2 regions of the Streptomyces sp. NPDC032745 genome follow, and region 1 is predicted to be linked to the other one. Evidence: riboswitches for the same ligand, from Rfam matches in the RefSeq annotation. Region 1 holds a riboswitch; the other holds the start of a gene.
What was found. A riboswitch is a leader RNA that binds a small molecule or an ion and turns the genes downstream of it on or off. The one in region 1 is predicted to bind guanidine.

Region 1 (3,393 bases):
ACTGCTCGATGCGCTTCTTGAGGGCGTCGAGCACCTGGGGCCAGCCTCCGGTGTTGTCCTTCACGGCCTTGGCGCGCAGGTCCTCGGGCCCGGCCAGGGCCGCGAATCCGCTCTCGACGACGCGGAGCCTCGTCTTGTCGCCTTCCGCGGTAAGGGTGAACTCCACGAGGGTGCTGTTGTCCTCGCGCAGCTCCTCTCCCGGGAACGCGCTGGCCCAGCGGTACGCCAGGTAGGTCTGGGGCTCGACCTTCTCCACGCGCACCGGGAAATCGCCGTACTCGGCGTTCCGCGCCACGAGGGAGTCCCCCTCCCGGGCCGGGGTGCCGGACGGGCTCGCCGCCGGGTCCGCGACCCAGAAGCCGGGCTCCGCCACCAGTGGCCAGACCCGGTCCACGGGTGCGTCGATCAGGGTTTCGCGTTCGATCCGGTCTTCGCTCATGACGGAGCTCCTTCATCCGCGATCCAATGATGCAACTCCAGGGTTGCACGTCGATCCTTCAGGTGCAACCTGGAGGTTGCGCCTGGGGTTGTCGCGCTGGTCGCCGGACTCCGAACGACCTGCGAACGCCGCCCTCGGCCGGAGCCGTGACCGGTCATGTCCGCCAGTACGTACCCGCACGGGAATCAACGTGTACGAGATGCCGGCCGACGCGCACCACGTGGTAGCCGGTACCGGCCCAGGAGCCTGTGTCGCCGTCGTCGGCGGGCAGGGGGGTCCAGATCTCCAGGAAGGTACTGCCGTCAGTGTTGGTGCCCCACTCGATGAGGTTCGCACCCTCCCACCGGAAGGTGCCCGTGTCCTCGCCGGGCTCGCCCTCCAGGTGGTGGAAGTGCACGCGGGAGCCGTCGAAGGAGGTGACGCCCGCGAAGCCCCGGCTGTCGGCGAAATACGGGCCAGCCTGCAGCCACACCACCTCGCGGTCTTCCACCAGGGGGCCGCCGTTCCGGCTGATGCCGCGCCGTAGCCACGCACCCCTCCCGGGCACGGGGATGCCCGGCCCACCCGCTGCCGGAGGGGTTCCGAGGAAGCCTGCGGGCTCAGGCATCGGCGGCGGTGTCGTCCACGGCCAGCAGCGAGAGCTCGATGTTCCCGCGGACCGCCTGCGAGTAGGGGCAGACCGCGTCCGCCCGGTGGAGCAGGGGCAGCAGGTCAGCCGCCTTCCACCCCGGCAGGGAGACCGAGAGCCCGACCGCGAGACCGTAGCCCGCGGGCGTGTCCGTGGTGCCGAGCTGCACCTCGCACGCGACGCGCGCGGCCGAGGCGTCCGCCCCGAACTCGGCTGCGACCTCGGCCAGCGCAGACGTGAAACAGGCGGCGAACCCGGCCGCGAACAACTGCTCGGGGTTGGTGGTACCGGGCACCTTCTTGCGCGGCGGGGCCAGACGGACGTCGAGGCGCCCGTCGTCGGTGACCACCGATCCGGTACGGCCCCCGTCGGCGTGTGCGGTCGTCCGGTAGAGGGTGCGGGTCAGCGGCACGGTCATGTGGTCAGCCCATCTGTGCGACGAGGGAACGCCGCCCGGGGCCGGACAGCGCACGGCGCCTGCCGGTGGGACGGCGCCTGGCGCGTCGTCGTGCATAACCGGGTACGGCGCATCTCGTCCGGGGCCTCGGGACCGGGCCGCCGAACAATCTAGCAACGGGATCGGGCCCGCCGGGACGGTCACCCGTGGTGACCCTCCTCACCCGTCCCGAATGGCGAGGGCCGGTCCGGAGCGCCGGGCAGCGGATGCAGGCGTGTTGGAGCTTGTAGTCCTCGAGTTGACCGCAGCCGCATTCTGGAACGATCAGTCACAGACTGCGGATGACGGCGAGAAGTCCACCGTCGTACGAGTAGCGCTCACCAGCAGAGTGCAGCAGCGCCTCGTGCAGTCTTCGGATCTCCGTCCGCGCCAGCGCCGTGTCACGAAAACGGATGGTGGTGACTGCCGCCCTGGGGCCGGGGCCGGGGCCGGAGCCGGGACCGACAGGCCGGAAGCGTTCCCAGATGACGTTCTTCGTCGCCCCCGGTGCCAGTTCGCCCACCAGGGCGAACTCCTGCAGCAGACCCCAGCGCGTCGACCGCAGCGTGACCCGTCCCAGCTCTTCCCAGGTCGCGCTCCATTCGTGACCTTCACGCAAGAAGTAGAGCCCGTCATCCGCCACCCGTACACACGCCGCGTCCCCGCGCGCCATGGCCAGTCCTCCCAGGCTGAACAGTGCAAGTGCGACGATGCTCGCCAATGCGGCGGCGAGGGGATGGTCCACGAAGGAGAACACGGCCACGCCGAGCGGAACGGTCCCGGCCAGCGTGGCCGCGACAGCGACGCGCATGTGCCCCATCGAGTACCGCACCTCGACGGGCGCTCCCGATGCCCGCTCAACGACCGCCCGGACCGGAACTGCATCCAAGACCGTGTCCTCGGCCGGCAAGGCCGGCGGCCTGGGCCCGCCGAGCGGCGGAGGCGGAGACGCAACCGCCGGATCCGGCAGAGCCGCCGGCGCACGCAGACCCGTGTCGGCACCCGTCACCGGACGCGCCACAGTCTCCGCACCACCCCCGCTCAGCGCGGACAACACCTGCTCCGCAGAGGGCCGCCTCTCCGCTCGCTTTTCCAGGCACTCTCCCAGCACCGCCCGGAGCCCCTCCGGCAGCCGTTCCAGGTCCGGCATCTCGTGCACGACCCGGTAGAGCAGCTCCGCCGCACTGCCCTCCCCGAACGGCATGCGCCCGGTGGCCGCGAAGCACAGCACCGTACCGAGCGAGAAGACGTCGCTGGCCGTGCCGACACTGCCGCCCTGGGCCTGCTCGGGCGACATGAATCCGGCGGTGCCGATCGCGACGCCGGTCCGGGTGAGCACGGTCGCACCGTTCAGCGCCTTGGCGATCCCGAAGTCGATGAGCCGCGGCCCGTTCTCCGTGAGCAGGACGTTGCCGGGCTTGAGGTCCCGGTGGACGAGCCCCGCCCGGTGTACGGAGTGCAGCGCCTCTGCCAGGCCAGCGCCGAGCCGCCATACCGCTTCCTCCGTCAACGGCCCGTTCTCCCGGACCCATTCGGCGAGATTGGGTGCCGGAATGTAGTCGCTGGCCACCCAGGGTGTCTCCGCCTCCGGATCCGCATCGACCACGGTCGCCGTCCAGAAGCCCCCGACTGCCTTCGCCGCCTCCACCTCGCGCCGAAACCGCGCCCGGAAGCCGGGGTCCGAGGCGATCTCCGGCCGGACGACCTTCACCGCCACCCGCCGACCGCTGCGCGACTCGCCGAGGTAGACCTGCCCCATCCCGCCTGCGCCGAGCCGCGCGGTGATCCGGTACGGGCCGACGGCCGCCGGGTCACCGGCCTTCAACTGCTCCACAATTCCCCCGAGTGCAATCGCCTGCAAGAGAACTTAGGGCCGGCCCCCACTCGGTG
Region 2 (3,393 bases), on a different contig from region 1:
CCACCACCATCGACAAACGCCGCCAGAACGCCTTCGTCGACGCCGTCGACGAGAAGATGGCCAGCGATCTCGACCCGCAGACGCGCAAGGCCGACCGCGTCGTACGGGCCGGCGGGGTCTCCATCGACCCGGCCACCGGCAAGGTCGTCGCCATGTACGGCGGCATCGACTACACCAAGCAGTACGTCAACAACGCGACCCGCCACGACTACCAAGTGGCCTCCACCTTCAAGCCGTTCGTGTTCGCCGCCGCCGTCGAGAACGACTCCCGCACCCAGGACGGCCGCCTGATCACCCCCAACACCGTCTACAACGGCGACAACAAACGCCGCGTCGTCGGCACCCGGACCCCCTACGCCCCCGAGAACGAGGGCCAGTTGTCGTACGGGAACATCACCGTCACCACCGCCACCGACCTCTCCGTCAACGCCGTCTTCGCCCAGATGGTCGTCGACGTCGGCACCGCCAAGGTCAAGCAGACCGCCATCGACCTCGGCATCCCCGAGAACACCCCGAACCTCGTCGCGAGCCCGGCCATGGCCCTCGGCACCATGCAGGCCAGCGTCCTGGACATGACCCAGGCCTACGCGACCCTCGCCGACCACGGCCGCCACACCCCGTACACGTTCGTCGAGAAGATCACCAAGGGCAGCGAAAGAATCCACCTGCCCGATCGCACCCCGAAGCAGGCCATCAGCCGCGAAGCCGCCGACACCACCACGTCCATGCTGGTCAGCGTCGTCGACAACGGCACCGGTACGGCCGCCCTCGCGGCCGGGCACCCGGCCGCCGGCAAGACGGGCACCGGCGAACTGGACCGCTCCGCCTGGTTCGCGGCGTATACCCCGGACCTGGTCACGGTCGTCTCGATGATGGGCCAGGACCCCGACACGGGCGCCCTGGAATCCCTGTACGGAGCACTCGGCGAGGCCCGCATCGGGGGCGGCGGCTACCCGGCCAGGATCTGGGCGCAGTACACGAAGACCGCCCTGGAGGGCAGCGACCCGCTGGACTTCGACCTCGAACTCCAGCCGGGCGCCGCCCCGTCCCCGCCGCCGTTCATCCCGAGCAGCCCCGAGCCGACGCCGGACGAGAGCGCCCCCGAATCCCCGGCGCCGCCGAGCCGGCCGAACCGCCCGAACCGGCCGACGCCGTCGGACCGCGGACAGGACCAGGGTGGCCGGAACCAGGGGCAGGACACCGAGGGCGGGACCACGGAAGGCGACACGACCGCAGGCCAGAGCAACGAGGGCACCACCACCGGGACCAGCACCGGGACCACCGGCGCAGCGACATCGGGCACCACGACCGGCACCACCGCCGGCGCCCTGGGCGGCATCACCGGCGGCCGCCTGCGCAGCCGCCCCCCGTCGGAATACCTGGAATAGCCAAAATCGCGGAAGTAGCCCGAACGGGGGGCGAGGGATCAGTGACCGGAGGTCGCCTTCAGCCCCACCACGGCGACCAGCAGCAGGCAGATGAAGAAGATCCGGGCGGCGGTGACGGGCTCACCCAGCACCGCCATGCCCAGCACCGCGGCCCCGGCCGCACCGATGCCCACCCACACGCCGTACGCGGTACCGATGGGCAGGGTCTTGGCGGCGTACGAGAGCAGCACCATGCTGGCGACGATCCCGGCACCGGTGAACACGCTCGGCCACAGCCGGGTGAACCCCTCCGTGAACTTCATGCCGATCGACCAGCCGACCTCGAGCAGACCGGCGACGAGAAGCAGAACCCAGGCCATGACAGGCACCTCCGGAACGAGAGCGAACGGGGTGCGTCGTCTTGTCGTACAGCCACGGCTACCCGGTACGGCGCGTCTCGTCGGGGGTTCCCCACCACCGTAGCAAAGGCCAGGCAAAAGGGCCGGTGACTCCGGTCACCGGCCCTTCGACGATCGATCCACTACCGATCCGCTACCGATCCACTACAGGTACAGCCCCGTGGAGTCCTTGGACCCCTCCAGCCGCTCCGCGGCCACGGCGTGCAGGTCCCGCTCGCGCATCAGCACGTACGTCGCCCCCCGCACCTCGACCTCGGCCCGGTCCTCGGGGTCGTACAGCACCCGGTCGCCCGGCTCCACACTGCGTACGTTCTGCCCGACCGCGACCACCTCGGCCCAGGCCAGCCGCTTGCCCACGGCAGCGGTCGCCGGAATCAGGATGCCGCCGCCCGAGCGCCGCTCGCCCTCCGGCGAGTCGGACTTCACGAGCACGCGGTCGTGCAGCATGCGGATGGGCAGCTTGTCGTGGGTGGTGTTGGTGTTGTCGCTCACGCCACGAACCTACCCGTCCGCGCCCGGCCCGTGCGCCGCAGGGTCATCGGCGCTTGCGCCGCGCCGACGCCACGAGCAGGCCGATCACACCGACCGCGACCAGTGCGACGGGCGCGATCCGCTCGAAGCGCGGGGCGCCGTCCTCGTGGCGCAGGCCGTCCCGTACATCCGTCAGGAGACGGTTCACGGCGACGACGGCACGCCCGGCGGTGTGGTCCACGGTCGAGGCGACCCTGGCCTTCGCGTCCCCGATGATCGTCTTCGGGTGCACGCGCACGCCGATCTCGTCGAGCGTCTCGGCGAGCTGCTCGCGGCGGCGGACGATGTCCGCCTCGATCTGTGCGGGGGTCCTGGCTTCCGGCACCGCGCTGCCTCCGTCGTCGTCGGGTTCGAGTAGGGGGCCGTAGCCCACCGTGAACAGTCTGTCAGCTTAGTCTCGGACCGTACCGATCCCCTCCCGAGGAGACTGTTGACATGAGCGAGCGACTCCAGCCGGGCGACACCGCCCCCGCCTTCACCCTGCCCGACGCGGACGGCAACGAGGTCTCGCTCGCCGACCACAAGGGCCGCAAGGTGATCGTGTACTTCTACCCCGCGGCGCTGACGCCGGGCTGCACGAAGCAGGCCTGCGATTTCACGGACAACCTGGCGGTGCTGGCCGAGGCCGGCTACGACGTGATCGGGGTGTCCCCGGACAAGCCCGAGAAGCTGGCGAAGTTCCGCGAGAAGGAGCACCTGAAGGTCACCCTGGTCGGCGACCCCGAGAAGAAGGTCCTCGAGTCCTACGGCGCGTTCGGCGAGAAGAAGCTGTACGGGAAGACGGTGACCGGGGTGATCCGCTCCACGGTGATCGTCGACGAGGAGGGCAAGGTCGAGCGCGCCCTCTACAACGTCAAGGCCACGGGCCACGTAGCCAAGATCATCAAGGACCTGGGCATCTAGCCCCCGCCGCACCCCGGAGTGGCCCGCACCAACCGGTGCGGGCTACTCCGTTTATCGGACGAAAAATCCCGTAACCGTCCGACTATCGGTCCGTTACTCCGTACGAGGGTCGCACGCGCGGCCGGGAACGGAGGGGGCAGGGATGCCGATCAGCCCGTACACGGAGGAGCGAC

Region 2: linked by a shared signal. The riboswitch ahead of ACZ5WG_RS13510 (DMT family transporter) and the one ahead of ACZ5WG_RS33270 (Ohr family peroxiredoxin) in region 1 are both predicted to bind guanidine.

What each region holds. Positions count from the first base shown of each region.
Region 1 covers NZ_JBVING010000016.1:241,062-244,454, forward strand. The annotation lists gene ACZ5WG_RS33260 (SRPBCC domain-containing protein) at 1-439, opposite strand, end outside; gene ACZ5WG_RS33265 (hypothetical protein) at 594-1,046, opposite strand; gene ACZ5WG_RS33270 (Ohr family peroxiredoxin) at 1,039-1,485, opposite strand; guanidine-III (ykkC-III) riboswitch at 1,565-1,627, opposite strand; gene ACZ5WG_RS33275 (serine/threonine-protein kinase) at 1,793-3,337, opposite strand.
Region 2 covers NZ_JBVING010000004.1:489,521-492,913, forward strand. The annotation lists gene ACZ5WG_RS13505 (transglycosylase domain-containing protein) at 1-1,388, shown strand, start outside; gene ACZ5WG_RS13510 (DMT family transporter) at 1,427-1,747, opposite strand; guanidine-III (ykkC-III) riboswitch at 1,778-1,848, opposite strand; gene ACZ5WG_RS13515 (GroES family chaperonin) at 1,931-2,233, opposite strand; gene ACZ5WG_RS13520 (DUF3618 domain-containing protein) at 2,322-2,642, opposite strand; gene bcp (thioredoxin-dependent thiol peroxidase) at 2,753-3,220, shown strand; gene ACZ5WG_RS13530 (HNH endonuclease signature motif containing protein) at 3,363-3,393, shown strand, end outside.